Regions from separate parts of the Devosia lacusdianchii genome, predicted to be linked through region 3. Evidence: riboswitches for the same ligand, from Rfam matches in the RefSeq annotation. Region 3 holds a riboswitch; each other region holds the start of a gene.
The links. A riboswitch is a leader RNA that binds a small molecule or an ion and turns the genes downstream of it on or off. The one in region 3 is predicted to bind cobalamin.
Positions count from the first base shown of each region.

Region 1 (9,952 bases), 1.3 Mb from region 3:
TGTGCTGCGCCGCATCATGCGCCGCGCCATGCGCCACGCCACGCTGCTGGGTGCGCAGGAGCCGGTCATCCATCGCATCGTGCCGACGCTGGTGCATGAAATGGGCCAGGCCTATCCCGAGCTGGTACGCGGCGAGTCCATGATCGAGGAGACCATCAGGCTCGAGGAGCGTCGCTTCCTCAAGACGCTTAGCCGCGGCCTGCAGCTGCTTGACGATGCAACGGTTGGGCTGAACGAGGGCGACATGCTCGAAGGCGTCACCGCCTTCAAGCTCTATGACACATATGGCTTCCCGCTGGACCTGACGCAGGATGCGCTGCGTACCCGCGGCATCAACGTCGACTTGACCGGCTTCGAGGACGCCATGGCCCGCCAGCGCGCCGAGGCGCGCAAGAGCTGGGCCGGCTCGGGCGAGACCGGCGAAGACAAGGTCTGGTTCGCCATTGCCGACAAGGTCGGTCCTACCGAGTTCCTGGGCTACGAGACCGAGTTCGCCGAAGGCGCGGTCACCGCGCTACTCAAGAACGGCGCCGAAGTTGCCTCGCTTGCTGCCGGTGAAGAGGGTTTCGTGGTGCTCAACCAGACCCCGTTCTACGGCGAGAGCGGTGGTCAGGTCGGCGACACCGGCAAGCTCAAGGCAGAGGGCATTGCCGTCACGGTTCTCGATACACAGAAGTTCCATGGTGTGTTCGCGCACAAGGTTCAGGTGACCGAAGGCGCCCTCAAGGTCGGGCAAGCGCTGGAGCTGATGGTCGATCACGACCGCCGCTCGTCGATCCGCTCCAACCACTCGGCGACGCATCTGTTGCATGAAGCGCTGCGCATTGTGCTCGGCGATCATGTTGCCCAGAAGGGCTCGATGGTCTCACCCGATCGCCTGCGCTTCGATTTCGTGCACACCAAGCCGGTCACCGAGCAGGAAATGGTCGAGGTGGAGGATATCGCCAACGCCATCATTCTGCAGAACACGCCGGTCGAAACGCGCCTGATGGGCGTCGAGGAGGCCAAGGAATCCGGCGCACGCGCCCTGTTTGGCGAAAAGTACGGCGAGGAAGTCCGGGTGGTCGCCATGGGCGAACCCACGGGCAATGGTCTTGGTTGGTCGGTCGAGCTTTGCGGCGGCACCCATGTGCGCCGTACGGGCGATATCGGTCTGGTTTCCATCGTCGCCGAAAGTGCTGTCGGTGCGGGTGTGCGCCGTATCGAGGCACTGACCGGCAAGGCTGCGCGCCATCGCGGTAATACCAATGTGGCCATCGTCAACTCGGCCGCTGGCCTGCTGCGTTCCGGGAGCCACGAGGTGCTCGATCGCATAGGGGCGTTGCAGGAAAACCTCAAGAAGATCGAGCGCGAGCTGACCGATGCACGCAAGAAGCTGGCTCTCGGTGGCGGTAGCGGCTCGGGCGCGACGGCGGCCGCTGATGAGGCTGTCAACGGCGTGACCTATGTCGGCCGCACCGTCGAAGGTATCGCCGCCAAGGATGTGAAGGGCCTGGTCGATACCGAGAAGAAGCGCATCGGCTCGGGCGTCGTGACCGTCGTGCTTAAGGGCGACGACGGCAAGGGCACCGTGGCCGTGGGCGTCACCGACGACCTCACGGCGCGCTATGCGGCCGGCGACCTGATCAAGCTGGCTACCGCGGCGCTTGGCGGGCAGGGTGGCGGCGGGCGGCCTGACATGGCGCAAGGCGGCGGACCCGATGGGTCGAAGTCGGCCGAGGCGATCGCCGCCGTTCGGTCCGCGCTCTAAGCGTCATCGCACAAACCACAAGAAAATCCCCGCGAAAGCGGGGATTTTCGTTTCTGGCTCTAGAGCCCGGTGCGGAAGAAGAACAGCCGAGGTTTCCAGACGATCTTCATCTTCTGCGTCAGCACATTGGCAAGCCCCGCCGCCAGCACGATGATGAGGCCGATGATGGCGACGTAGTCCGGATATTCCCCAAAGAACGCCGCGCCAAACACGATGGCCCAGATAAGCTGACTATACTGTACTGGCGCCACCAGATTGGCGGGCGAGCGCTTGGCCGCAGCGATCAGCAGCAGGCCGCCGGTGCCGCCAATGAGGCCGATGCCGAGGAAAATGGCGAGTTGCTCGAGCGACGGCAGCACGAAAAACGGAATCATCAGCAAGCCGTTGAACAGGCCCGAATAGAGCACCTGCAGGCCAACCAGGCTGACCCGCCGCTCCTTGGGTGCCACGTGGCGCAGGATGATGGTGGTGATCCCGCCGAAGAAAACGCTGCAGAAAATGGCCAGATGACCCAATTGCAGGTCGCGCACGCCGGGCCGGATCACCAGCACGACGCCGAGGAAACTAATGATCAGCAGCAACCAGCGGTGCAGTGCGACGTGCTCTTTCAGCACCAGCACGCTGAGCACGGTTACCATTATCGGCGTCAGGAAGCCGATGGCATAGACGTCGGCAAACGGGATGTGCGTGAAGGCATACATCACGCAGGCGGTGCCGGAGATGGCCGTGGCGCAGCGCAGATGGACCAGCCAGGGATGCTGGAGTTTGTAGAGATCGCGCCAGCGTTCGCCACGCTTGGTCAGCATGGCGGGAATGATCGAGAAACTCGTGGTGAAGAACGCGATCTCGAACACCGACATGGTCGGGCCGGTGGCCTTGATCAGCGCGTCGGCGACGGAAAAGCTGGCATAGGCCAGAAAGGCGAGCAGGACGCCGAGCGGCATCGGAAATCCAGAAAGTATGAGGAAGACTCGGGAATTGGCCTACCATACAAACGTCTCCGCTTGCCGTCGACGCTTCCGCTGCCTCTCGGGCAGCTAAATTTCAGGGCCTTGCACTTCGGTAATATTGCTCGGAGGGCCGGGGCGGTGGGCCCGGTATTCGGCGAAGCGGCCCGCGATCCGGGCGCGGCCTCCGTCCACCAGCACATTGACCAGTCCGGACACCACGACCACAGCCAGGCCGATATAGGCGAGGAGGTCCGGGTACTCGAAAAAGAAGAAGGCGCCCAGCCCGATGGCCCAGACGATCTGCACGTACTGGATCGGCGCGACCTGGCTCGCCGCCGCGTTGCGGGTCGCGGCGATCAGCAGGATATGCCCCATGCCGACAAGGCTGCCGCTGGCGGCCAGCAAGCCGAATTGTTGCCAAGTCGGCACGACGAATGTCGGCAGCATCAGTACGAAATTGACCACGATGAGGTAGATGGCGGGCAGGGCGATAAGGCTCACTCGCTTTTCGGTTGGCGCTACGACCCGCAGAACCGTGGTCGAGATTGCGCCAAAGAGGGCGCAGCCCAGCGCCGCCAGATGGCCGGGCTCCAATTCGCGGAAGCCCGGGCGCACAACCAGCATGACGCCCACAAAGCCTAGCGCCAACATGCTCCAGCGAATGGCGTCCACCCGCTCCTTGAGGATGAGCACCGACATGACGGTGATGAACAGGGGCATCATGAAGACCAGCGAATAGGTCTCGGCAAAGGCGATGGTGGTGAAGGCGTAGGTGACCAGTGTCGATGACGCGACCCCGCTGAAGGAGCGCAGATGAACCAGGCGGGGATGCTTGAGCTTGAAGCTGTCGCGCCAGCGCTCACCCTTGGGTTTGACGAAGGCGGCGGGGATCAGTGAGCAGACGGCGATGAAGAAGCCGATCTCGAAGACGGACAGGCTCTGTCCGAAGCCCTTGATGATGGCGTCGCCGCAGGAATAGACCGAGTAGGCGATAACAGCATAAAGCACGCCGACCGGCATGATACATCCAGAAAATCGAGTGTTTCAGGCAATGCGGCGACCCTAGAGCGCCGCGCCGCTTCCGTCGATGGGATAGTTGGGGCTGCGGCGCTTTTGCGCGGCTAGCGCCGGTCCGTTAAAAGCTTCACTCCCCTAAATCGCAGCTTCGTCGCGCAATGCGGCGGTTCGCGAAACACCCTCTCGGCAGCGGCATCCGGCCAGGCCATAGCAGACCGGCGCGTGCGGCTTCGCAATGTTGGGTTCAAGCCTATTGCCGCGGGAGATTGTCATGCCTCATCTTGTTGTGCCTCACACTGTCCGCCTGGCCTTCGCGCTGTGGATGCTCGCCATTGCGACCGCCATTCTCGAAGTCGGCACGCGCCTCGCCGTCGATCCTCGCGGCCCGTTGGATGCGGTCCTCAATAGCGGCGCGGAATTGACTATCCGTCTGTCGGCCTTTGCGCTGCTCGCCGTGCTCGCTACGTTGATGATGCGTGGCTCGAACATTGCCCGCCATGCCCTGACCCTGCTTTACGGTGGGCTCGGAACTTTTTCGCTGATCATGGAACCGGCGAGCTGGCTTATCGGCGGTGGCAATGTTCTGGCCTTTGCGACCAAGGCTGATCCGGTGACCTGGATCATCACCGGCAGCCGCATCGCTCACATCGCGGCAGTGCTCGGTGCTGTCTATTTCGGCTATAGCGGCCAAGCCGGTGCCTATTTCGTGCATCGCCGGGCGAAAATTGCGGGATAGAGGCCGATCTCAGACGCCGGCAGGCTTTGGCCGCTATTGCGCGGTCAGCACCGGGGCGATGATCTCAATCTTGTTGGTCCACAGGTAGCCATCGAAACTAGTGGGCAGTTGCGCCAGCTGTTCCACCGTATCGATGCCGGCGGCGCCGGGATCGCCTGACTCGTATGGCCCGAGCAGGATCACCTCGCTGCCGGCGTTGCGCATGCGTTCGAGGAACAGGTTGGGCCAACCCCACAGCCAGGGCGCCACGTTGAGCGGCACCATCACCTTGGTGTTGCGACAGGCCTGCGGCATGTAACCCGTCCAGCCAAGCCCGCCATATTGCACGAGGCAGTCGACCAGCCCGCGCCGTGACCAGACAGCGAGCCCATCGATCTGGTTTGCGGCGCGATAGGTCGGTTCGTCGCCGCCATAGGCGCCCCACACTGCCTGACGCCACTCCGGATTGTCGCTGAGCACCCTGGCCAGCATGTCGCCCTCGCGCGCCTCGCGGCTCTTGAAGTTGATCAGGAAGCGTCCGTCAGGCATCGCCGACAGCACTTCCTTCAGTTCGGGAATCTGCCCCACGCCGGTGCCGCGCAACGGGTAGCTGGCGCCACCATCGGCGGTGTAGCCGTAGCCGACGTCGAGCGACTTGAGATAGGCCATCTCGTGGCTGCGGGTTTCGCCTGTTCCTTCGGTGCGGCAATCGATGGTCCAGTCATGCAGCACGGCGAGCTGGCCATCGGTGGTCGAGTGCACGTCGAGCTCGACGATATCAGCGCCTGCGGCAAAGGCAGCTTGCATGGAGGGAATCGTGTTCTCGATGAAGCCGTGCTCCGGCGGACCGATGCGCTCGGCCGTGCAGGTGTCGTTTTCGAGCCCGCTGCGGTCGAAGGTCTGGTGGACGCCGCGATGCGCGATCAGCGTGATCTGGGGATCGCTTGGCGGAGATACCCGCCAGCTCGCGTTGAACACGTAAATCCCTGCCGCCAGCACCAGCAATGCCAGCAGCGTCCGTCCCAGCCAACGCCTCATGATTCCCTCCGAGCCAATGAAGGCTCCAGCGCCATTTGGGTTGAAATGAGGCGCCTTGCCTTGCCGACGAAAATCGCGCATCACGCACGCCGATGGTTCTTGCCACCCAACTCGGGCGGCGGGATTAAAAGGGAACACGGTGCGACGTACCCATCAGGGCGCAATACCGTGGCTGCCCCCGCAACTGTGAGCGGATAGCGACACCGGGATGAACCACTGGCCGAAAGGCTGGGAAGGGCCGGAGCCGCAGCGACCCGCAAGCCAGGAGACTTGCCGTCATCATTCCTTTTAACCCGGCCGAGGTGTGCCGCGGGAGACGATGATGACCAGTTGCTGTCGCATAATCGCTGCTCGGATCGCCCGTGACCTCTCGCCATACGGCGGAGCCAGCGATGGCACACGGCAAGTCTACGGCTGATGGCTTCACCGGTGATCGGCCGGCGCGCCTCGACATCAAGGGCCTGACCTGGGGTGCGATCCCGGGGTAGCCCATTATCGGGCCGCTGTCGCTCAGCGTCGAGCCAGGGGAGATGCTGGCGTTGGTCGGCCCGAATGGAGCAGGCAAATCGAGCCTGCTGCGCTGCCTCTATCGCTATCACCGGCCCAGCAGCGGTCTCGTGCTTCTGGACGGCGACGACATCTGGACGCTGTCGGCAAATCGGTGGCGCGGCGCGTTGCCACGGTTCTGCAGGAGCAGGCGTCGGATTTCGGGCTCAGTGTCGCCGAGATCGTCGAACTTGGGCTGACGCCGCATCGTGTCTCCGCCATTGCCTTGGCCGCGACCGCTACCAGCACGGCCCTGGCCGCCGGCTATCGCGTCCCGGTCCAGAGCTGTAACCGCGGTGTTACCTTTGAAGCGTCGCCGCAACGCGCCGTCGGCGGCGACTACCGACGGGTGCTCCCGCTATCGGCGCTGGTTGGCGCCATCTTCCTCGTTCTAGCCGCCATTGTTACGCGTATCCTGATTCCACCGCAGGATATGCCCATCGGAATACTGACCGGCATTATCGGCGGATTGTTCTTCATCGGACTAATGCGCTGGCGCCAGACCGGGGCCGAATAGCGGCCTACCTTGGCATGATTGAAACGAGCTGGATGCTAGTTGTGTCGATCGTGTACTCGAGGTGCAGCCGATAGCCGTCCATCAGGAAGCTGTCCCATGCTGGTTTCAACCCGAGCAGAGGAAGGTTCCGTGCTTCACCCTCGCTGTCCGGGTCGCCAAGAAGCGCGCGAGCGTGTTCGCGTCCCATTGAGAAGTCTATGCCATGGGGCAACTCCCCAGCGAACTGGCTGAAACCTGACGTACTCCCGTGGACCTGCACCGCTGACACCATGACGCCATCAGGCAATACCAACGAAATTCCGGCCTCGGGCAGCGACACATAGCTCTGGTCCCCGATCACCTCCAATTGGAGCGAAAGCCCGGCGAGTTGCCGCATTTTGGGGAGGTCGCCATAGCGCGCTCCCAACAGTTCCACGATCGGCGCCATCGGCGGGAATATCCTCAAGTCAGCGAATGATGGGCTCTTGCTACGACCTGATAGTGGCATTTTGGAATCCGACCACAAAATCGCCCGTAAGTCATAACTCGCGCTGAATGCAGTGTTCATCCAGGCGTCATCTGAGGCATGATTTGAATTGCGCGCTTATACGCAGTCCTCGATAACGGGGCTGGTGTTGTTGGAGGGCAATTCTATGCGGATCATCCGTAATCTTGTGCTTGGGGCGGTCGCAGCCCTGGGCATGGCGCTGCCGGCGGTTGCCGCCGAACGCGCCATTATCGTGCTTGATGGGTCTGGCTCGATGTGGGCTCAGATCGATGGCAAGGCGCGCATCACCATTGCGCGCGAAACCCTGGCCTCGGTGCTGGCTACTCTGCCGGATGATCTTGAGCTGGGTTTCATGACCTATGGGCACCGCGAAAAGGGCAATTGCGCCGATATCGAAATGCTGGTTGAGCCGGCAACGGGCACCGGCTCGGCGATTGTCGCCGCCGCCGACGCGATCAATCCCAAGGGCATGACGCCAATTTCGGACGCAGTGCGGCTAGCCGCGGAAGATCTGCGCTTCACCGAGGAAAAAGCGACGGTCATCCTGATTACCGATGGGCTCGAAACCTGCGAGGTCGATCCGTGCGCCCTGGCCTCCGAGCTTGAATCTCAAGGTGTGGATTTCACCACCCACGTGCTGGGCTTTGGCCTTTCCGACGAAGAGGGCCAACAGGTTGCCTGCCTCGCCGAAAACACCGGCGGCAAGTATCTGCCGGCCAATGACGGAGCAGCCCTGGTCGATGCGCTGAGCTCGACGGTTGCCGAGGTCGCGCAGGTCGAACCTGAACCAGAACCCGAGCCGGCCCCGGCGCCCGAGCCTGTTGCCGACTACAACCTTAAGCCCACGGCTTCGTTGTCCGAAGGCGGTCCGGACATTGTCGACGAGGATGCCGATCTGGTTTGGGAATGGCACACCGTCGCTGCCGATGGCACGGCGGGCGAATATGTCGGCACGAACTACTACTCGACCTTTGAGGGCGCACTGGAGCCGGGCGACTACATATTGAGCGCCACGCTGGGCTACGCGACCTCGTCGCAGCCGGTGACCATCGTGGCTGGCAAGGTCGCGACGCCGCACTTCGTCATCAACGGCACCATCCTCAAGCTGCATCCCATGCCAAGCGAAGGCGCTCCGGTGGATGACGACGCGGCGACCGAAATCCGCCACGCGAACGAGTACGTGACCACGCAATATGGCGATATCGACGTCGTCGTGCCGGCTGGCGCCATTGAGGTCGACGTTTCGATTGGCGAGGCCAAGGTGACCCGCACCTATGACGCCAAGGCCGGCGAGACCATCGACGAGGACGTGATCGTTGGTGTGGGCCTGGCCAAGGTCGCCTCGTTCTACGTCGAAGGCAGCCCCATCGAGGCCGACATATTCATCGAGGTTCTGGAGGCCAAGAAGGCGCTGGATGGTTCGCGGAAGTCGGTCGCCTACCAGTATGGCGGCGACCTCAGCTTCGAACTGCCGCCCGGTGACTATGTTGCGACATATGACCTGGGCGGTGCATCGGGGGAGGTGCCGTTCACCGTCAAGACGGGTGAACTGACGGACGTTCCGGTTATTCTCGACGCAGGCGTTCTCGCGGTCACCACGCCGGGTGACGACTATGTGGAGCTGGTCTCGGCCAAGGCCGATATTGCCGGTAACCGCAAATCCTTCGACTATGGCTACGGGCCGGACTTCAGTACGACGCTGGCTGCCGGGGACTACCTGATCATCAGTCTTGATCAGGAAACCCCGATCACCATCGTCGGTGGCGAACGCAGCGAGATAGCGATCGTGCCGGCAGGCAAGTCGAAGTAAGCCGCCGCTACGAATGCGAAGGGCGCCCGCGTGGGGCGCCCTTTTTGTTGGCGTGGACCGGCTTACTCCTCTTCGAACGAGACGTCGCCGCCGCTCGAAGATTCGAAATCGGTTCGTGTCGGCCGGCCGGCCACATCGACATCCCCGCCGCTCGACGCTTCGGCTTTCAGTGTCCCGGTGGCATGCACCTCGATATCAGCGCCGCTGGAGACTTCGACGGTCGCGTTTTCGCATACCAGGTCGCCGGCGCTAATGCCTGAGCCGCTGGAGGCCTCGGCGTCGATGGTTTCGCAGGTGCCCGACAATTCCATGTTCGCGCCGCTCGACGCGCTGGCTCTTACCGCCCCCAGGGCTGCCTGGCTCAGGGTAATGTCCGAGCCGCTTGAGGCGTCTAGATCGAGCTTGTTCGATTTCAGACCGCTTGCCCTAACATCGGCACCCGAACTGGTCGAAATGCCAGCGACTGCCGGCATGGTGATATCGACAGTGATGGCATTGCCGTTGCTCAGCAGCATGCCGACCAGGCCGCCGCTGATGATGAAGTCGAGGAAACTCTGGTCGAAACTGGCCTTGAGCACGCCTCCGGAGACGTCGACACGCAGATTCTGCAGCGCATCGGCGCTGGCGGAGTCGGCGCTGACGGCAAAGCGGTCGCCGATCGTGACGACGGCATCGATACCGGTCGAGATGTCTATCCTGTCGAAGTCTTTGACGTCGAAGTTCCGACTTTCGGCCAGTGCCGCCCCGGTCAGCGTCAGGCCGAGGGCGGTTGCCAGTGCCAGCGTCTTCATGGTCCGCATGATTTAGCTCCCTTGATTGGTTACAGGCATATTGGGCATGGCGCAGCGGCGCTCAAGAGAACGTGAAAATATAGTCCGCGCGTGGTTGTTAGGCACACGCGTGTGCCCTATGTGCAGGGGCTGATTGCTACCCTTAGCCAGCCGTTGCGGGCAATGCGCGGCGGCGGCCAAGGCCGACCAGCCAGGACTGTGCGGGGCGTTCGATCACGACATGCGCCAGCCATGCGGCGACGATCGAGGCGAGGAAAGCAGCCATGCCGAGCGTGAGGAGCGCGGGAGTGGTGTTCGCATGCAGCAGCTTGCCTCCGATACCATAGATGAG
Region 1 covers NZ_CP092483.1:2,565,025-2,574,976, reverse strand. Annotated here, with positions in the region: gene alaS (alanine--tRNA ligase) at 1-1,750, shown strand, start outside; gene MF606_RS12710 (DMT family transporter) at 1,810-2,694, opposite strand; gene MF606_RS12705 (DMT family transporter) at 2,788-3,720, opposite strand; gene MF606_RS12700 (hypothetical protein) at 3,989-4,453, shown strand; gene MF606_RS12695 (glycerophosphodiester phosphodiesterase family protein) at 4,487-5,470, opposite strand; cobalamin riboswitch at 5,547-5,762, shown strand; gene MF606_RS12690 (ATP-binding cassette domain-containing protein) at 6,001-6,216, shown strand; gene MF606_RS12685 (iron chelate uptake ABC transporter family permease subunit) at 6,132-6,533, shown strand; gene MF606_RS12680 (hypothetical protein) at 6,538-6,960, opposite strand; gene MF606_RS12675 (vWA domain-containing protein) at 7,166-8,830, shown strand; gene MF606_RS12670 (head GIN domain-containing protein) at 8,893-9,630, opposite strand; gene MF606_RS12665 (acyltransferase family protein) at 9,764-9,952, opposite strand, start outside.
Region 1: linked by a shared signal. The riboswitch ahead of MF606_RS12690 (ATP-binding cassette domain-containing protein) and the one ahead of MF606_RS19150 (ribonucleoside-diphosphate reductase subunit alpha) in region 3 are both predicted to bind cobalamin.

Region 2 (9,952 bases), 1.3 Mb from region 3:
ACCAGGTCGGCGATCTCGATCAGTTCATCCTTGGCGTTGCGGCCGGTGACGATGACGTGCTTATCGGCGGGCTTGTTGCGGAGAAATTCGACCACCTCTTCGACGGGCAGGTAATCGTAGCGCAGGACGATATTGAGCTCGTCGAGCAGCACCAGCTTGTAGGCAGGGTCAGCGATCAGGGCCTTGGCCTGCTCCCAGGCCTTGCGGGCGGCGGCGAGGTCGCGCTGGCGATCAGCGACATCCCAGGTGAAGCCTTCGCCCATGGCGTTGATGGTGACCAGTTCGGGGAATTTGTCGAGTACATCGCGCTCGCCGGTTTCCCAGACGCCCTTGACGAACTGTACCACGCCGACCTTGAAGCCATGGCCGAGGGCGCGGAACACCATGCCGAAGGCGGCGGTCGACTTGCCCTTGCCCTTGCCGGTATGGACGATCAGCAGGCCCCGCTCCAACGTCTTGGTGGCGAGGATCTTGTTCCGCGCCTCCTTCTTCTTCTTCATCTTTTCGGCGTGGTAGGCGTCGCGCTCGGCCTCGCTCATCAGGTCGGTTTTCTTGGCTGGCTTATCGGTCATGCGAGGCGCTCCGCGTGGGCGATGATGAGGCGTGCCGCTTCTGATGGCGGCAGGTCGGTGGTGTCGAGATCGAGGCGATTGGGGTGGTCGATGCGCAGTAGTTCGTGGGAGCGTCGCTTGAGCAGCGCGCCCTCGGCATCGGTCTGCTTGAGCCGCTCGGCCCGCTCGGGCGACGGGATGCGCGCCGCATGGGCCGCGTCGGAAGCCCGCAGCACGACGGGAACAAGGATGCTGCCGCGTCTGGTGGCAACGGTCTCCACCTTATCGTAGACGGCACGATCGCCCGGGTCGCTTTCGAGCAGGCAATTGGTGAGCACAAAGCTGGCTTCGAGTGGGGTCAACTCCTCGATGGCGAGCAGAGCCTGATCGCGGATGACTTCGATCATGTCCCAGACGCGCTCCGGCAAGGGCATCTTACCGTCGGTGCGGATCAGCGAGAAAATCACGTTGTTGACCAGATGGTTGTCGAACAGCCGCGCGTCAGTGATGGCGCAAAGTTCCCTGGCGATGGTGAGCTTGCCGACGCCGTAATGGCCGATGAGATAGATGATGGTGTTGTTCATTGTTCCCCCGCGAGCAGACCATAGGCGGCGTTGGATCGCGGGGTCCAGAGGCCGCGCTTGAGGGCATCGTTGAACTTGGCGATGAGCTCGTCATAGCCGTACCGATTGCTGGTGCGGATGAAGTCGCGGGTGGCGGCGTCCTCGACGAAGGCCTCGAAAGCCAGGTCGAAATGGTGGGTCTTGACCGCGCCAGTCGTCGCGGCGAAGGCGAACATGAAATCGACCGTGGCGATGATTTCGAAGGCGCCGCGATAGCCATGGCGCTGCATGCCGGCGATCCATTTGGGATTGACCACGCGGCTGCGCATGACGTGGCTGATCTCTTCCTCGAGCGTGCGGATCAGCGGGCGTTCGGGGCGGGAGTGATCGTTGTGGTAGGCGGCGGGTTTGTGGCCGGTGAGGGTTTCGGCGGCGGCTGATAGGCCGCCTTCGAACTGATAGTAGTTGTCGCTGTCGAGCAGGTCGTGTTCGCGATTATCCTGATTGTGGATGACGGCGTCGATATCGCCAAGGCGGGCGGCGAAGCGGTCGCGCTCGGGGGTGCCTGATGTCTTGGCGCCGTAGGCGTATTGGCCCCAGTCGAGGGCACGGTGGGCAAGGTCTGATTTCGTGGACCAGGCGCCGGAATCGATCATGGCGTTGAGGCCGGCGCCATAGGTGCCCGGTTTGGAGCCGAAAATGCGATGGCCGGCAGCATGCTCCGGTTGGCCCGATGCGATGAGGCCCAGGGCATCGGTGCGCATGGCGGCGGCGATGGGGTTGTCGTCGGTGGGTTCATCCAGCGCGCCGATGGCGCGGATGGCGCGATCGAACAGGGCGATCTGGGCCGGGAAGGCATCGCGGAAGAAGCCGGAAATACGCAAGGTGACATCGACGCGCGGGCGGCCGAGTTTTGCCAGCGGAATGATCTCGTAGCCGGATACGCGCAGCGAGCCGGGGTCCCAGACGGGCTTGGCGCCGATCAGCGCCATGGCCTGGGCGATATCATCGCCGCCGGTGCGCATATTGGCCGTGCCCCAGACGGAGAGGGCGACCGAGCGCAGGTGGTGGCCGTGGTCTTGCAGGTGGCGGAGGACGAGACTTTCGGCGGATCTTTTGCCGAGCTCCCAGGCCGTGGGCGTGGGCACGGCGCGGCTATCGACGGAGTAGAAGTTGCGGCCGGTGGGGAGAACGTCGAGGCGGCCGCGCGAAGGCGCGCCGGAGGGGCCGGGGCGGATGAATTTGCCATCGAGGCCGTCGAGGAGCGCTGCCATTTCGGCTGGGCCGGAGGCGGCGAGGCGGGGGCGAATGAGGGTTTCGACCGTGGTGAGGACGATACGGGTGGCGTGCCAGTGCGAGGGCGCGGTATTGGCGCCATCAACGAGGGCGGCCGCGATCGCTTCGAGGTGTTCCACGACGTCGCCTACTGTACGTGGCACCACCCCACCCTTGATCCCTCCCCATCGAGGGGAGGGAGACGACTGATCGCTCAGCGGAGCCGGATCAAGCTTCCCTCCCCCTTGTGGGGATGGAGCGAGGGTGGGGGTGGGCCCGATCCACGGCGTTGCGAGCTTGGCCGTTAGCGGGTCAAAACCCAGCTTCAGGTCATCGGCGAGGGCACGGATCAACGAGCCCTCGCCCGGTCCCTCGCCGCGCGGGACGCGGGCCAGGGCGACGATGAGGTCGCGTTCGAGGTCCCCCTGCGGGGATTGGCCGAAGACATGGAGGCCGTCGCGGATTTGGGCTTCCTTGAGGTCGCAGAGGAAGTTGTCGATTTTGATCAGCGCCTCGGTTTCGTCCGCGGGCAGGCCGATATCGCGATCCAGCCGGCTGTCACGCGTGAAGTCCAGAATACGGCGGCGCAGGTCGGCCAGGCGGCGGCGATCCATGCCGGAGGCTGCATAGTATTCGTCGAGCAGCGCCTCGAGGTCCTTGAGGGGGCCATAGGTTTCGGCGCGCGTGAGCGGCGGCACGAGGTGGTCGATGATGACGGCGCCGGTGCGGCGCTTGGCTTGGGTGCCCTCGCCGGGGTCGTTGACAATGAACGGGTAAAGGTGGGGCAGCTGGCCCCAGAGCGCGTCAGGGTAGGCGGCGGCGTCGAGTGCGGTGGCCTTGCCGGGGAGCCATTCGAGGGTGCCGTGCTTGCCGTTGTGGATCATGGCATGCGCGCCGAATTCGTGGCGGAGCCAGAGATACGCGGCGATGTAGGCGTGGGGCGGGACGAGGGCCGGGTCGTGATAGCTCAGGGTTTCGTTGAGCTGGTAGCCACGGGCGGGTTGGAGCAGAACTGCGACGTTGCCGAAGACCAGCGCCGGGAGGTGGAAAGTGTCGTTGCGCACGAAGGGATCGGTGGCGGGATGGCCCCACCGCGTGGTGACCTCGTCGCGGATTTTGGCGGGCAGCGTGGCGAAGAGTTCGGCATAGCGGTCGAGCGTCAACCGGGCGGGCGACGCACCACGCGCTGGCTCGGCGTTGGTGGGACCGGATTGGAGGGCGGCGATGAACGATGCTCCGTCTCCCGGCGCGTCGGCGACGGCGTAGCCCGCGTGCGCCAGCCCCTTTAGCATTTCCACGGTGGATTGCGGCGCGTCGTAGCCGACACCATTGGCGAGGCGGCCATCGCGGATGGGGTAGTTGGCAAGGACGAGGGCGATCCTGCGCTCTGGGCGAGGCGTTGTGCGCAGGTGGGACCAGTTCTTCGCCAGTGCGACGGCGCGCGTAATGCCCTGATGGTCGGGCGCATAGGCGGTCAGCGGGACCTGGCAGCGGTCGTGCCAGACGGCGTCGGCTTTGTGGCCGACGATGAGGCCGGCGAGACGACCATCGGCTTCCGGCATGACGAGGAACATCGCCATGTCCTTGGAGCTGAGGCCCTGGCTGTCGGCGAGCCACTGCGCTTCCGAGCGCCCGGACTGGATGAGCTGGATGACGGGGGCATCGACATCGGAGAAGGGGTTGGACTTGGCATCAAGATCGTCAATGCCCAGGGCGAAGCCGGTGAGGTTGAAGATGGCCGAGGGCGGAAAGGCCGACAGGGCATTCTGGACGAAGCGGATGCACGGGCCTTCCTTGAGGGAAGAGACGAGCAACGGTACCGGTGCGAGGCCCTGGGCTTCGAGCGCGGCGATCAGGGCTTCGATGGTGGCGGTGCCGGCGCCTTCGAGGGCGGCGCGGTAGAAGAGGATGGGGATGTAGGTTGTGCTGGCACGATGGATCGCGCGCAGGCCGGCTTCGTCGGTCATGCCGGTAGCGGGGTGCCAGAGGCCGAAGCGGGCGAAGGGCTGGGGGGCTAGGTCGTTGAGGAAGGCCCCCTGACCCGGCGGCTGCGCCGCCGACCTCTCCCCGGAGGGGCGAGGTAAGAGACGGTTGAACGTCTTGAGGATCGTATCGGCGTTGTCCGGGCCGCCGGCGATGAAGAGGCTGTGGAGCCTCGTCCAGTCGTCGGGGTGGATGGTCGAGCGCGATTGCAGGATGGGATCGGGGTTGGCATCGCCCGGGAGCAGTGCCAGCGGGATCTTCCTGTTGGCGCAGAGGGCGATCAGTTCGTCGACGCCGTACTGGAAATAGGCAGCGCCGCCGATGAGGCGGAGGACGACCAGACCCGCATGGGCGACCGTCTTTTCCAACCAGAGATCGACCGAGAGATTGTTGGAGAGGCGCAATGTGTTGGCGAGACGGAGTTCGGCCTCCCCTGCCCGATCGGCGGCGCCTGCCAGCATGGCCAGTTCGCTATCGGCGGACGAGGCAAAGACCAGCGCCCCGGGGCGCTGGTTGAGGTCGATGGCTTCGCCTTCTTGCTGGATGGCGCCGGCCTGGGCGGAGAGGAGGTGCATAAGCTAGGCAGCGACCGCCATTGCCCGCTGCAGGCTGGCCGTGATGGCAGCATGGTCGAGTGGGCTTTCGCCGATCACCACAAGCGCGGTTTCGCGAACCTCGCCGTCTTTCCATGGGCGGTCGAAATAGGCGGTGACGCGCGGACCGACGGCCTGGATGGCGAGGCGGGCGGCGGCGCCCGGGACGGCGGCGAAACCCTTGAGACGCAGCACGTCGTGGTCGCGGATGGTCTGCTCGATTATGGCGAGCAGGTCGTCCTTGCCTGATATGGCTGGGATGCGCAGCGAGAAGCTGTCGAAATCGTCGTGCTCGTGGGTTTCGCCGCCGTGTTCGAGCTCATGATGGCTGGGGCGGTTGGCGATGTCGTCTTCGCTGCTCATGCCCATGCCGAGCAAGGCGGTGATGTCGACATGGCCGTTGTGAGCATGGACCACGCCGACGCCGGGGCGCAGCTCTGCCCGGATATTCTGCTCCACCTTGGCGAGGGTCGCCGCATCCACAAGGTCCGCCTTGTTGATCACGACGAGATCGGCCGAGGAAAGCTGGTCCTCGAACAGTTCGCCGAGGGGCGTCTCGTGATCGAGCATTTCGTCCTGGCGGCGCAGGGCGTCGACCGCGGCTTCGTCGGAGGCGAAGCGGCCTTCCGCGAGCGCCGAAGCGTCGGCGACGGTGACGACGCCATCAATGGTCACCTGCGCCTTGATCTCGGGCCAGTTGAAGGCGCGGATGAGGGGCTGCGGCAAAGCGAGGCCCGAGGTTTCGATGACGATGTGATCGAATTTTTCGGGGCGGGCGAGCAGAGCCTGCATGGTGGGGATGAACTCGTCGGCCACGGTGCAGCAAATGCAGCCGTTGGAGAGTTCGACCATGTCCTCTTCCCGGCAGGTCTCGTCGCCGCAGCCGGCGAGGATATCCTTATCGACGCCCAGGTCGCCGAACTCGTTGATGATCAGCGCAATGCGCTTGCCCTTGGGGGCATGAGCCAGCAGGTGGCGCACGAGAGTGGTCTTGCCGGCGCCGAGAAAGCCGGTGATGACGGTGGTCGGGATCTTGGTCATGCGGTGGCTCCTGCAGGGGTGGTGGCACGGCTGGTGGCGAAGAGGTCGTTGAGCTTGCCGAAGACCACGCCAAGGATCAGCCAGAACACCAGCGAGGTGCCCAGGGTAACGGCGGCGAATTCGGTGGCGAGGTGGGCCGGCACGGCGCTCGATTCGTCGGGCGCGGCGGGTGCGCCGATGATGTGCGGCACAGCGACGAGCGCGATGGCGACAGCGATGGCCCAGCTGGCGCGGGTCTTGGCGAGAAGGATGAAGGCGGCGCCGGTGGCAAGGGCCGTACCGATCCACCAGGCCTGGCGCCCGACGAGGTCGGCGGCCGGCATGCCAGGCAGTTCGGGCGGCAGCCCATAGGCGGGGGCCAGCGCGAAAGTCACGAAGCCGGCGACGCCCCAGAAGAAGCCATTGCCGAAGGTGATGGGGATATTGGCGAACATGGAGACGGCGCCGATGACCAATGCGAAGCCAGCGGCGGCGAGCACGGTAGCGAGCGAGGTATAGGCCGTGCGCTCGAAACCATCCTGCGGCGCCCATTCCTCGGGTTCGGCGGCGGCGGTGGCAACGGCGTCATGCTCATGCTCTGGCATGCCGGCGGCGTGCTCGTGATCGGCAGCGACGGCCGCCTCACCGTGGCTATGACTGCCTTCACCCTCGAAGGTCTCAGCGTGAAGAATAAGCGGCGTGACGCGGAAATGCTGGAGGCCTGCGGTGACCAGGCCAGCACAAAGCGCTGCGAGAAGCGCAGCGGCAAACAAATTGCGGATCATGATTTTTCTCTCGCGCTCTGCCTAGTGGCAGGGGAAACCCATAGCGTGGCGGGTATCGTGCGCGCCGTTATGCAGGCGGAAATCGCCAGCAAAACCGGTGCCAACCAGGAGGGTCAGACCGAGAACGAGCGCCAGCGAACCGGCGATGAGGCGTTGAGAGATCGAGAGCGACTGGATGCCAGTCGAGGTTTTTGTCGTCGTATTCATGGCGGCACCCTCCGTGCGCGGAATAGATGAGCTTGACGCTCGGTTCGGGTGCCGGCAGGTCTCCTGGCTCGCGGTGGAGATAGCGCCCTCGCCTTCCCGGCTTGCGCCAGTGGCGTGATGAGGGCACGCACCGCTTACAGTTGCGGGGGCAGCCACGGTTTAGGCCCCTGATGGGTAATCCGCACCGTGTTCCCTTTTGATCCCCTTGCCACTACGGACGCGGGGAACCAACACGGGTCCAGAGTTACGCCTGCGAGGGGGTGGCGGTCAATCGCGGAAATCGGGGTGGGGATAGCCGATGGAAAGCGTATCCACCCGCACATCCATCAGGTCGAGCAAAGGGTCGGTCGACTTCACCTCAACGTCCCCATTGACCGGCATGGTGTCGACACCTTCGAGATTGGCGTGCGGGAAGAGGCCGACGGACAGGTGGCAGCCGCCGGGTAGGTTCGACAAAGCGCCGGTCCGGAAGCTGGCAAAGCCGCCATAGTCCCAACCGAAGCCGTTAAACGTAAATGCCTCGCCATTGATCGCTTCGAGTTCAGCCAGCGTCGTGCCGATATGAACGCCGCCATGGGCAAGGGCTTTGCTGGGTAGCTCGATATTGCCGGGATCGCGCAGATTGTCCTCGTCCCACCAGACGAACTGCAGGGCCTTGCGGGGATCGCCTGGAAAGACCGTAGTCGCCAGCATCTCGGTGCCCTCGGGGCCGGGCACGATGCCGGTTTCGACATTGTCGGCACCATAGATCTCGATGAGCCGGGCTTCGGAGCTATCGATGGCAAAGGCGCCTTCGCAGGCGATCTCCTCGGCGAAAGCCGGAGCCGTCAGGGCGAGTGCTACGAAAAAGGTCGCGCGGGCAAGCATGATTTCTCCTCCGATGACCAAGTTTGCGCTACCGCACGGTCATCCGCAATCAGCGACTCGCGATATGAACCAGAGCTGAAGGAGAGCAGCCATGAAACCCATCAAGTTCAGCCGTGAGGAAACCAAGGCGATCGTCGATGAGATCCGGGACTATTTCCGCAACGAACTCGACCAGGATATCGGCGCCATTCCGGCGGAAATGCTGATGATGTTCTTCGTCGACAAGATGGGGGCTTATTTCTACAACCGCGGCCTCTACGACGCGCAGGCGCTGATCCGCGAGCGGATGGATAGCCTGACCGACGACATTTTCGGGCTGGAACAACCGACCAAGCATCTGCGCTAGGAGGCGTCCTTGGGCTTCAACTTTGCCACACTGGCTCCGATTGGACTGCTGCTCGCGTCCAACGTCTTCATGACCTTTGCCTGGTATGGCCATCTCAAGTGGCCGACATCGGCGCTGTGGGCGGCGGTGCTGATCAGCTGGGGCATCGCCTTCTTCGAATATTGGCTGGCGGTCCCGGCGAACCGGATCGGCGAGGCGGTGTACTCGCCGTCCGAGCTCAAGACGATTCAGGAAGTCATTTCGTTGAGCGTGTTCGCGGTTTTCACCGTGTTCTATTTCGGCGAGAAGCTGACGGTGAACCACGGGGTGGGGTTTGCCCTCATCGCTCTCGGCGCGTTCTTCATCTTCAAGGGGCCGCTGAAGTAGGCCCCCAGGCCGGGAACGGGTCAGGCAGGCGGGCCCAGTTGTCCGGGTGGAAGCTGTTGGCGGGCACAAGGCAGGCGTCAAGGTCACGGCGAATGGCATGCTCGTCCATCGGATCGAGGCCGATAAAGACGATCTCCTGACGGCGATCACCCCAAACGGGATCGAGGTAGGGCGTCATCGAGCGGCGCCAATCGGCGTCGTCGGGCCAGCGCTGCTTGGGGACGGCCGCCCACCAGAGTCCGCGGCGCTGGGTGCGCACCAGCGCGCCGGCCTGGCTGATTTCGCCAACGTAATGCGGCCGGGTCGCCAGCCAGAAGAAACCCTTGGCGCGGACGACACCTGCCCATGAGCTCTTGATGAACTTGTCGAGCAAGGCCGGATTGAACGGACGGCGGGCGCGGTAGACAAAGGAGCGGATGCCGTATTCGAGGGTTTCGGGCACGTGATCGGAAAAGCCGTTCAGTTCCTTGAACCAGAGCGGATTGGCCTCGGCCGCTTCGAGGTTGAAAAGGCCGGTATCGAGCACGGCATCGAGCGGCACTTCAGCGAAGTCGGTTTCGATGATGCGGGCGACCGGGTTGAGCGCCTTGATGATCTGGCGGGCCGTCTCGCGATCTTGCGGCGTGGCGGTCGAGACCTTGTTGAGCACGATGACGTCAGCGAACTCGATCTGCTCGACCAAGAGGTCAACCAAAGCGCGCTCATCGTTTTCACCCATGGTCTCGCCGCGATCGCGCAGAAAATCTGACGAGGCGTAGTCTTTGAGCAGGTTGGCGCAATCGACCACGGTCACCATGGTATCGAGCCGGGTGATATCGGAGAGCGACACGCCGCGCTCATCGCGGAAATCGAAGGTGGTCGCGACCGGCAGCGGCTCGGAAATGCCGGTGGATTCGATCAGCAGGTAATCGAAGCGGCCGTCGCGGGCGAGCCGGGTCACCTCCTGCAGCAGGTCGTCGCGCAGGGTGCAGCAGATGCAGCCATTGGACATTTCCACCAGGGTTTCTTCGGTACGGCTGAGGTTGGCGCCGCCCTCGCGGACCAAAGCGGCGTCGATATTGACCTCGCTCATGTCATTGACGATGACGGCGACGCGGCGGCCCTCGCGGTTGTTCAGGATGTGATTGAGGAGCGTGGTCTTGCCGGCGCCGAGGAAGCCGGAAAGCACCGTGACCGGTAGCTTTGTCATGAAAGTCGCCTTGGGGCTGAAAGGTGAGCGGTGTCCGGCAAGGCCGGACGCCTCGATGCGTGCAATCAGTGCGCGATCATCTCGCCGACAATGTCTTCGGCGCTGAGTTCCGAGGGGTAGTAAGTCGGCCAGTTGGTCAGCTCTTCAAGGAGGGCAGCGCGATCATCGCCCCAGTAGAGGTGATAGTGGTCTGCATCCTGCGGCGCG
Region 2 covers NZ_CP092483.1:830,746-840,697, reverse strand. Annotated here, with positions in the region: gene cobO (cob(I)yrinic acid a,c-diamide adenosyltransferase) at 1-572, opposite strand, end outside; gene MF606_RS04105 (hypothetical protein) at 569-1,135, opposite strand; gene cobN (cobaltochelatase subunit CobN) at 1,132-4,947, opposite strand; gene cobW (cobalamin biosynthesis protein CobW) at 4,951-6,006, opposite strand; gene MF606_RS04090 (CbtA family protein) at 6,003-6,770, opposite strand; gene MF606_RS04085 (CbtB domain-containing protein) at 6,792-6,977, opposite strand; cobalamin riboswitch at 7,014-7,224, opposite strand; gene MF606_RS04080 (hypothetical protein) at 7,245-7,844, opposite strand; gene MF606_RS04075 (DUF2164 domain-containing protein) at 7,936-8,190, shown strand; gene MF606_RS04070 (DMT family protein) at 8,200-8,556, shown strand; gene zigA (zinc metallochaperone GTPase ZigA) at 8,537-9,745, opposite strand; gene aztD (zinc metallochaperone AztD) at 9,811-9,952, opposite strand, start outside.
Region 2: linked by a shared signal. The riboswitch ahead of MF606_RS04085 (CbtB domain-containing protein) and the one ahead of MF606_RS19150 (ribonucleoside-diphosphate reductase subunit alpha) in region 3 are both predicted to bind cobalamin.

Region 3 (9,952 bases):
GGTTCGTCGATCTGCACCCATTCTGCGCCCTCGGCCTTGAGGGCGGCCAGCAGCTCGGCATAGACCGGCAGCACGGCGTCGAGCAGCGAGAGCGGATCGAGCCCATCGTCCTTGGCCTTGCCGAGGCTCAGCCAGGTCACCGGCCCGACCAGGACCGGACGGGTTTCGATGCCCAGTGCCTTGGCCTCGCGGTAGTGATCCAGCGCCTTGCTGGTCGACAGGGCGAAGTGCTGGCCGGCGTAAAATTCGGGGACGATGTAGTGGTAATTGGTGTCGAACCACTTGGTCATCTCCATGGCCGGGGCGGCCGCACTGCCGCGCGCCATGGCGAAATAGAGCTGGTCCGGATCGCTGATGCCGGCAAAGCGCGGCGGAATAGCGCCCAGCGCTGCGATCGTGTCGAGCATGTGGTCGTAGAGCGAAAAGTCGTTCGACGGAATGATGTCGATGCCGGCAGCCTGCTGGAGTTGCCAGTGGCGGGCGCGAAGCTCACGGGCGGCGGCATGCAGGGCAGCGGCGTCGCTGTCGCCCTTCCAGTAGGCTTCGAGGGATTTCTTCAGTTCGCGATGGGCGCCGATGCGCGGGAAGCCGAGATTGGCCGATTTGGTCATGATGGTACCGATGCATGAATGCGCGCCCGCCGGCTGCGCTTGAGGCGGCCACGGTCCGGGCGTCGACAATGGGGATGAGCTAGGGCAGCGTCAGGAGCGACGCATTCGGGTCCCGGGCAAGGGTACGGTGGGCAGCGAGAAGTTCGTCATGGCATGTCCTCGACCAGTCCACCCGACCGGCGTCATGTGAGTGCTCAATCCCAAGGTAGGTCTCCTGGCTTGCGGTTATCGCGGATGCTCGCCTTCCCAGCTTTCGCCAGTGGCTCGATGAGCATCCGTCACCGCCTACAGTTGCGGGGGCAGCTCCGGACTTGGGTTTGAGGCCCGCACCGGATTCCCTGTTATCCCCTTGCGGGGACCATGGGCAGCATCAGCATGCATCGGGCGGGATCGTCCGTCAATCAAGACATAAAGATTTCTTTATATCTCTGCCGCTTGCGAAATGGCGCGGTGGCAATGTAGGGGCAGAGACGAAGGGGCGGTTGGACAATGCGGATCGCGATCACGGGTACTCATGGAACCGGCAAGACGACGCTGGTCGACGACTGGGTCGCGGCCCGTCCGCATTACGAAAGCGTGCCCGAGCCTTATTGGCTGCTGGCTCAGCAAGGCGTGCCGTTTGCCGACGGACCGACTTTGGCTGACCTCGAAGAGCAGCTCGGGCAAAGCTGCTCCCTGATCATGGCCTCTGCCGGGCAGGATGACGTCATTTTCGACCGGTGCCCGCTCGACTTCATCGCCTATCTCGACGTGGTCAGCGCCCAAGAGGGATTTGAGTGGACCCCGAGCGGCAAGCTGCTGGGCCGAATCGAGAAGGCGCTGTCGACGCTCGACGTGCTCGTCTTCCTCCCGGTGTCGCGGCCGGATGAAATCGCGGTCGCAATCGAGTTCCCGAAATTGCGGGCGCGGGTGGATGCGAGGCTCAAGACCATGCTGCGCGATGACGATCTGGGTTTGCTGGAAGATGGCCCGCGCCTCCTCGAAGTAACGGGCACACGGGAGCAGCGCCTGCTGAGTCTCGGAGCCGCGACGGGCGAGGCGTAATCCCCGCTGTCCACAGCCGCATTCACGCTGGTCAAAAATCCTTCACAAGGGATTGACGGGAATCTCGAACGAGCACACTACATATGGTGTGTCGTGGTCGCCCGGTTCGCAAGGACGGGTGATAATAGGGAAGCCGGTGCGAACCAAGTTCTGGTCCGGCGCTGCCCCCGCAACTGTGAGAGACCGCCTCGGCGGCCAAGCCAGATACCTGCCACGACAGGTTAGAACGTCCACGGGCGGGGTGTCCCGGTTGGTCGCAAGCACGAGCTTGGCCGATCGGTCATGCCGTTGCGCGCGCCCCGATCCCGCCGTCCACCTACGGGGTCTTTGGGGGTCCAATGTCGCAAGTCGAAGCTCATCTTCAGTCCGATACCATCTTGCCGTCGGCGTTGGTTGCCGCCGATCGCGCGCCGACTGCCGAGCCTGGCTATTCCATCATCAAGCGCAATGGCGGCACGGTGCCGTTCGATCGCTCCAAGATCGCCGTGGCGCTGACCAAGGCGTTCCTGGCGGTGGAAGGCAACAAGGCGGCCGCCTCGCGGCGGGTGCATGAAATCGTCGAGGAGCTGACCGCGGACGTGTTCGCGGCGCTGAGCCGGCGGGCGAAGGATGGCCGTGTCTTTCACATCGAGGATGTGCAGGACCAGGTCGAGCTGGCGCTGATGCGCGGCGAACACCAGAAGGTCGCCCGGGCCTATGTGCTCTATCGCGAGGAGCATGCGAAGGCCCGCGCTGCCGCCAAGCCGGTCGAGGTCGCTTCGCCTGTCCTGACCATGACCCTGGCCGATGGTACGCGTGCGCCGCTGGACGAGGCGCGCCTCGCCACGGTTGTCGCCGAAGCCTGTGCCGGTCTCGAGGGCACGGCGCCCGACGCCATTCTCGAAGAGACGCGGCGCAACCTTTATGACGGTATCTCGCTCGACGAGCTGGCGCTGGCGCCGATTTTGGCGACCCGCACTTTGGTCGAAACCGAGCCCAATTATGCCTTCGTCTCGGCCCGGCTGCTGCTCGACAAGCTGCGTCGCGAGGCCCTGAGCTTTGTCGCCGGCCGGCCGGAACAAGCGACGCAGGCGGACATGGCGACGCGTTATGCCGAGTATTTTCCGGACTATCTTGCCGTTGGCATCGCGCACGAGCTGATCGATCCGGAGCTGAGCCGCTTCGACGTCAAGCGCATCGCCGCCGCCATCAAGCCGGAGCGCGATACCCAGTTCCAGTATCTGGGCCTGCAGACGCTCTATGACCGCTATTTCCTGCATGTCGAGCGCAATGTGTTCGAGCTGCCGCAGGCCTTCTTCATGCGCGTCGCCATGGGGCTGGCCGTGCGCGAAATCGATCGCGAAGCCCGGGCGATCCAGTTCTACGACCTGCTTTCGAGCTTCGACTTCATGGCCTCGACGCCAACGCTGTTCAATTCGGGCACGCTGCGGCCGCAGCTCAGCTCTTGCTTCCTGACCACGGTCGCTGACGATCTCGACGGCATCTTCAAGGCGGTGAAGGACAATGCGCTGCTGGCCAAGTATTCGGGTGGTCTCGGCAATGACTGGACGCCGGTGCGCGGTCTTGGCGCCCATATCAAGGGTACCAATGGCGAGAGCCAGGGCGTGGTGCCCTTCCTCAAGGTCGCCAACGACACCGCCATCGCCGTCAACCAGGGCGGCAAGCGCAAGGGTGCGGTCTGCGCCTATCTCGAAACCTGGCATGTCGACATCGAGGAATTCCTCGACCTGCGCAAGAATACTGGCGATGACCGCCGCCGCACGCATGATATGAATACGGCCAATTGGGTGCCAGACCTGTTCATGGAGCGCGTCGAAGCGGGCGCCGACTGGACGCTGTTCTCGCCGGACGAGGTGCCGGATCTGCACGATCTTTACGGCCCGGCTTTCAAGACGGCGTATGAGGCTTATGAGGCCAAGGCGGCCGCAGGCGGACTTAGGGTGCATCGCAAGGTCAAGGCGCTCGATCTGTGGCGCAAGATGCTGACCATGATCTTCGAGACCGGGCACCCCTGGATCACCTTCAAGGACCCCTGCAATATCCGCTCGCCCCAGGGCCATGTCGGCGTGGTGCATTCGTCCAATCTTTGCACCGAGATCACGCTCAACACCTCCAAGGACGAAGTGGCGGTGTGCAATCTCGGCTCGATCAACCTGCTCGCCCATGTCGGGGAGAACGGGCTCGATCTGGTCCGGCTCAAGCGCACGGTCGATGTGGCCATGCGCATGCTCGACAATGTGGTGGACATCAATTTCTACACTATTCCCGAGGCGCGGAAGTCCAACTTGCGGCATCGTCCGGTCGGCCTGGGGCTGATGGGGTTCGCCGATGCGCTGCAGGCGCAGGGTATCGCCTATGCGTCGGATCGTGCGGTGGAATTTGCCGACACGTCGATGGAGGCCATCAGCTATTTCGCCATCGGGGCCTCGACCGATCTGGCCGAAGAGCGCGGTGCCTATGCGTCCTTCCAGGGGTCGCTATGGAGCCAGGGTGTGCTGCCGATCGACAGCCAGGACCTGCTGGCCAAGACGCGCAGCGAGATCAATATCGACCGCACGCAGCGGCTCGATTGGGAGACCTTGCGGAGCCGCGTCAAAACCGTCGGCATGCGCAATTCCAACACCATGGCGATCGCGCCGACGGCGACGATTTCCAACATTTGCGGCGTCAGCCAGTCGATCGAGCCGGGCTACCAGAACCTCTATGTGAAATCGAACATGAGCGGCGATTTCACCGTGGTGAATGCCCAGCTCGTCCGCGACCTCAAGGCGCGCGGGCTCTGGGATGCGGTGATGATCTCGGACCTCAAGTATTTCGACGGTTCGGTGGGCCAGATCGATCGGGTGCCTGATGATCTCAAGGCGATCTATGCCACGGCGTTCGAAATGGATGCGGCCTGGCTGATCGCGGCGGCGTCGCGCCGGCAGAAATGGATCGACCAGGCGCAGTCGCTGAACCTCTACCTAGCCAATCCATCGGGTAAGGCGCTGGACGGGCTCTATCGTTCGGCCTGGAAGGCAGGGCTCAAGACCACCTATTACCTGCGCTCGCGCTCGGCGACCCACGTTGAGAAATCGACGCTCAAGGGCACGGACGGCAAGCTTAACGCGGTGGCGGTGAGTGCGCCCGTGGTCGAGGCGGGGCCGGTGCGAACGGCGCTGGTCATGCCTGTCATCGATGGGCCTGCGTGCCTGATCGACGACCCCGATTGCGAGGCCTGCCAGTAGTTCAGCACCCCCTCATCCGGCCTTCGGCCACCTTCTCCCACGAGGGGAGAAGGGAAAGAGCCCGAAGTTCTCGGTTGGATCCTTCTCCCCTCGTGGGAGAAGGTGCCCCGAAGGGGCGGATGAGGGGGTCTTTCAAACCCATCAAGGAAATCCTGAAATGTCCCTAGACTGGACCTCCGACACCCCCAAGCCTGCCCCTATCGCCTCCGAAACCCGCATCGACCTCACGGGCGGCCGCGTCTCGGTTGACGACAAGGCAATGATCAATTGCCGTGCCGACGTGAACCAGCTCCTGCCGCTCAAATACAAATGGGCGTGGGAGAAGTACCTCAACGGCTGCAACAACCATTGGATGCCCACCGAAGTCTCGATGCAGGCCGATATCGCCCTGTGGAAGTCCAAGGACGGCTTGACCGATGATGAGCGTCACACGCTCAAGCGCAATCTGGGGTTCTTTGCCGCGTCGGAGAGCCTTGTGGCCAACAATATCGTGCTGGCCATCTATCGCCACCTGACCAACCCGGAATGCCGGCAATACCTGCTGCGCCAGGCTTTCGAAGAGGCGGTGCATACGCACACGTTCCAGTACATCGTGGAAAGCCTCGGCCTTGATGAGGGTGAGCTCTTCAACATGTATCGCGAAGTGCCGTCGATTACCGACAAGGCGGCCTGGGCACTGAACTTCACTCAGCATCTGGACGATCCCGATTTCACTACCGGGACGCCGGAAACCGACCGCGCCTTCGTGCGCGACCTCATCGCCTTCTATGTGATTTTCGAGGGCATGTGGTTCTATACCGGCTTCGCGCAGATCCTGTCGCTTGGGCGGCGCAACAAGATGGTCGGGATTGCCGAGCAGTATCAGTACATCCTGCGCGACGAGAGCATTCATCTCAATTTCGGCATCGACGTGATCAACCAGATCAAGGCCGAAAACCCGCATGTCTGGACCAAGGAGTTCCAGGAGGAAGTGCGTGGCATGATCCAGAAGGCGGCTGAACTCGAGGCCGCCTATGGCCGCGATACCATGCCGCGCGGCTTCCTCGGGCTCAATGCCGCGCTCTGCGAGCAGTATATGCACTTCATTGCCAACCGCCGCTGCGCCCAGCTTGGCCTAGCGCCAGTGTTCGGTGAGACCGAGAACCCGTTTCCCTGGATGAGCGAGGCAATGGACCTCAAGAAGGAGAAGAACTTCTTCGAGACCCGCGTCATCGAATACCAGAATGGCGGCGCGTTGAGCTGGGACTAATAGGGCGGGGCGTCCGGTTCAGCCGGTGCTCTCGGCCATCAACCTGACCTGATGGCGCAGCGTGCGCAGCTGCGACTGCAGCTCCTCCAGCTGATCGGACGGCGCCTGCTTTTCCAGGGCATCGAGCACATATTCGCCGGTGCGGATCACGTCGCGCCAACGCGGCTGCTCCGGCAGGGTTTCGAGCAGCAGGTATTTGTCCAGCGTGCGGGCCTGCAGCGAGGAGCGGTCGAGGCTGACGCGCCAGATGCCGCTCTCTTCGGCCAGGTCGAATTTGGACTTGCCGGTGGCGTCCCGCCAGAGACGCAGGCTTTCCGTCATCACCCTGACCACCGTCTGGCGGTAGTGGTCGCGGCTGAAATCATGCCTCATGGCGTTTGCCGAAGCGGTCTCGCTGGCCTGAACCAGTTCCGGGCCGACTGTGTCGATAATGCTGCGCAGCGACTGGGTCATGTCCGGCGCCTCCAGCCGCGAGCGCGCCGAGTCCGAGGTCAGGATCAGTGCCAGGCCGCCCCCGGCATCTGGCTCGATATCGAAGGCACTGACCAGCACCGAGCGCCCGGGCCGGCCGAATGGTATCTCGACCAGGGTGGCCTGACCTTCGTCGGCAACGCCGCGGCGCACGGTTTCCACCAGGTCCGGCGTCAGGATGTCGGTCACCAGGGTCGATCCGGGCAGGAGGCGCATATTGGCCAGCTTGGACGCGGCCTTGTTGGCATAGGTGATGCGGCCGGAATCGGTGACGCAGATGATGCCGGCCTGTACCGTATCGAGCAGCCCGGCCATACGCTGTTGCGACAGGCGCAGGGCATCTTCCACCTGCACGCGGCGGTCGATTTCCTGCTTCAGGTCGGCATTCTCAAGCGCCTGGGCCTGGGCCTTCGCGGCGGCGAGCAGGGTGGCGACGCGCGCCAGCAATTCGTCCTTCACGAAGGGCTTGATCACATAGTCATTGGCGCCGTTCTCGAAGCCGGCGATGACGTCGCGGGTGCGGCTGCGGGCGGTGACCATGATGATGGGCAGATCGAGCAGCGAGAAACGGTCGCGCAGTCGGCGCGCCACTTCGAGACCGCCCATGCCCGGCATCATCACATCGAGGATGATGAGGTCGGGCCGGCGGCGTTCCACCGATTCCAGCGCATCGGTGCCGCTCTTGGCCGAGCAGACCGCGTAGCCCTGTGGCAGCAACACGTTGCGCAGGACCTGGATGTTGATCGGCTCATCGTCGACCACCAGCACCAGTGGTGTGTCGTCCATGGCGGTCTCGGCGCTGTCCTGCAACACACTGGCGCCGTTGAGGGCCTGCCGGTAAGGCACCACGATATCGGTCAGCGCCAGCGTGGTTTCCTCGGACACCGTCTCGGCCACCGGCAAGGCGAAGGTGAATACCGAACCCTTGCCCAGGGTGCTGCTGGCGCGCAGGGTGCCATGCATGGCATGTGCGAGCTGGCGCGCAATGGTCAGGCCCAGGCCGAACCCGCCGGCTTCGGCATCGGCAGCGCGCTCCAGCGGCTGGAAAATGCGTTCGAGGCTATCTGTAGCAATGCCGATGCCGGTATCGTGCACCGAGACCTCGACCGTGTCGCCTGTGGCCCTGGCGTCGATGCTGACTATGCCGCCACGGGTATATTTCATGGCATTGCCGACGAGATTGTAGAGGATCTGCTCGAACCGCACGGGATCGGCCTGCACATAGGGCAGGGCCTCGGGAATATCGACCACGATCTCAACCGGCTGGCCGCGCAGCATGGATTGCGACACCTGCAAAACGTTGCGGATCGAGGTCGCCACATGCACGGGGTGAATATCAAGACGCATCCGGCCCTGCCGGATGCGGTAGAGATCGAGCAGGTCGTCGACCAGGCGCGACAGGCGGCGGGCCGAGAAGGTGATCAGCTCCATCTGGGCGCGCTGCGCCGGCGCCAGTTCGCCGACCGCGCCCGCCGACAGCGTGGTCGAAATGCCGATAATACCGTTGAGCGGCGTGCGCAATTCGTGGCTGGTATTGGCGACGAAGGTGTCCTTCTGGCGATCCGCCTCCTCAAGCGCCGCGTTCTTTTCCTCGATCACGCGCACCTGTCGCTCGAGCTCGGCGTTTTTCTGGCTGATCAGTGTCAGCTGTTCGCGCACCGCAGCGCGCATCCGGCGGAAGCTGGTGGCGAGGCGCGCCAGTTCGTTGGGTTTGCGGATGTCTGGCATGTCGCGCTCCAGATCGCCGGCGGCGATGGACTCGGCGGCGTCGGTCAAATTGCCGAGCGAGGCGGCGAAGGTGCGCGACAGGACCAGGGAGAGCCAGAAAACGATCGGCAGGCTCAAGGCGGCAAGGCCGAGGATGAACCGCGTCAGCGTGTCGGCGTCGGCGAAGGCCTCGCGCGTCGGGACTTCCGATGACAAGCGCCAGGTTCGATCGCCGAAACTCAGTGTCGTCCAGGCCGACAGGGCCGGGCGACCGTCAAAGCCACCCTCGATGACGTCGGCGCCACTGGCCGTGGTCTCGATCGGCCGGCCGACTGCCTGGCTGCCAATCGGCCAGCGGTAATCGGGTGGAACCGAGACGAAATGGTTGGTGCTGCTGACCAGGAAGAGCTTGCCCGACACACGCTCCCGGCCCTGCGCTTGAACCAGCCGGTCAACGGTCGCGGCAGGCAGGCGGAATACGGCCACGCCACGGACGCGCTGATGGAACTCGATGCGCACCGCCACGTAAGCAGCGAAGGTCCCCGTGGTCTGATCGAGTGCGAAGTCGCGCACCATCAGTTTGGTGTCGGCCGGGGCTGCCAGGATGTCGTCGACCAGCTGGCCGAGCGGCGTGGTCGCCATCCCGGCTCCAAGGTCGCCGCCCAGGTAGCGGTCCTTCTCGACCGAGTAGACCATCCGCCGTGCCGCGTTGATCAGGTAGAGATTGTCGAACTCGGAGGTGCGCACGAAGTTGGCGTATTCGTCGTGGAAGCGGTTATGCGCGTTGGCATATTCAAGGGCCGAGCGCAGCATGGCGCCGCCGTCGGTCGGCAGCATTTGCTGTTCGGCGTCGCGCTCAGTGACGGAAAACAGCTTCTGCAGGGTGGCCTGGGCCTGGTCCGGTGTCGCTGCGATCATGCGGAAGGCGTAGGAAAAGCCGTAGAAATCGCCGATCGAATAGCGGACGACGTTCGACTTGGTGAGTGATTCCGCCTGCCGCACGGCGAAGGTGAGGTATTGGACCAGCTCTGCCTGCTTGGCGTCCCGAACGAAGGTCAGTTTCTCGATGTTTTCGTCGCGCAGGCTCGACGATAAAATCGTCAGGAACGCATAGGCCGAGATCACCAGAGGAATGGTCGTCATGGCGAGGAAGATCAGCAGCAGCCGCCCGCGAAAGCTGGACGGAACCAGAGCCGAAATCGCCACGACAAGACCTCCCTCATGCTCCCGACAGCAGGAATAACCTCACGTTCCGCTGCTCAGCTTGCCCCCGCCCAGATAAGACCATTTTGAACCAGTTCCGCTGTTCTTGCCCGCGGATTTGCCGATTTTGCCGGTGGTTTTGTCGAGAATGCTGGCTGACAATGTGGGCCACTATAATGCCAATTACATACCACTCGCAACCAGCCAAACTAGGCGGTGCGACCGGGAGAGGCATCAAGCCTCGCCATCAGTTCTGTGGGAGGAACAAGAATGAAGCTTCAAAGACTGACCGCCATGATGCTCGCGGGTGCGCTCGCGCTACCCGGCGTCGCATTTGCCCAGAACGAAGGCGAGTCCGTGCTGACGGCCGTGCCGCAGCAGCTCACTGCCTGGGTCGAAAACTATAACCCCATGAACGCGACCACGGTTCTGCCGACCGT
Region 3 covers NZ_CP092483.1:3,887,144-3,897,095, reverse strand. Annotated here, with positions in the region: gene metE (5-methyltetrahydropteroyltriglutamate--homocysteine S-methyltransferase) at 1-611, opposite strand, end outside; cobalamin riboswitch at 799-989, opposite strand; gene MF606_RS19155 (AAA family ATPase) at 1,101-1,655, shown strand; cobalamin riboswitch at 1,733-1,885, shown strand; gene MF606_RS19150 (ribonucleoside-diphosphate reductase subunit alpha) at 1,994-4,882, shown strand; gene MF606_RS19145 (ribonucleotide-diphosphate reductase subunit beta) at 5,040-6,131, shown strand; gene MF606_RS19140 (response regulator) at 6,150-9,515, opposite strand; gene MF606_RS19135 (ABC transporter substrate-binding protein) at 9,783-9,952, shown strand, end outside.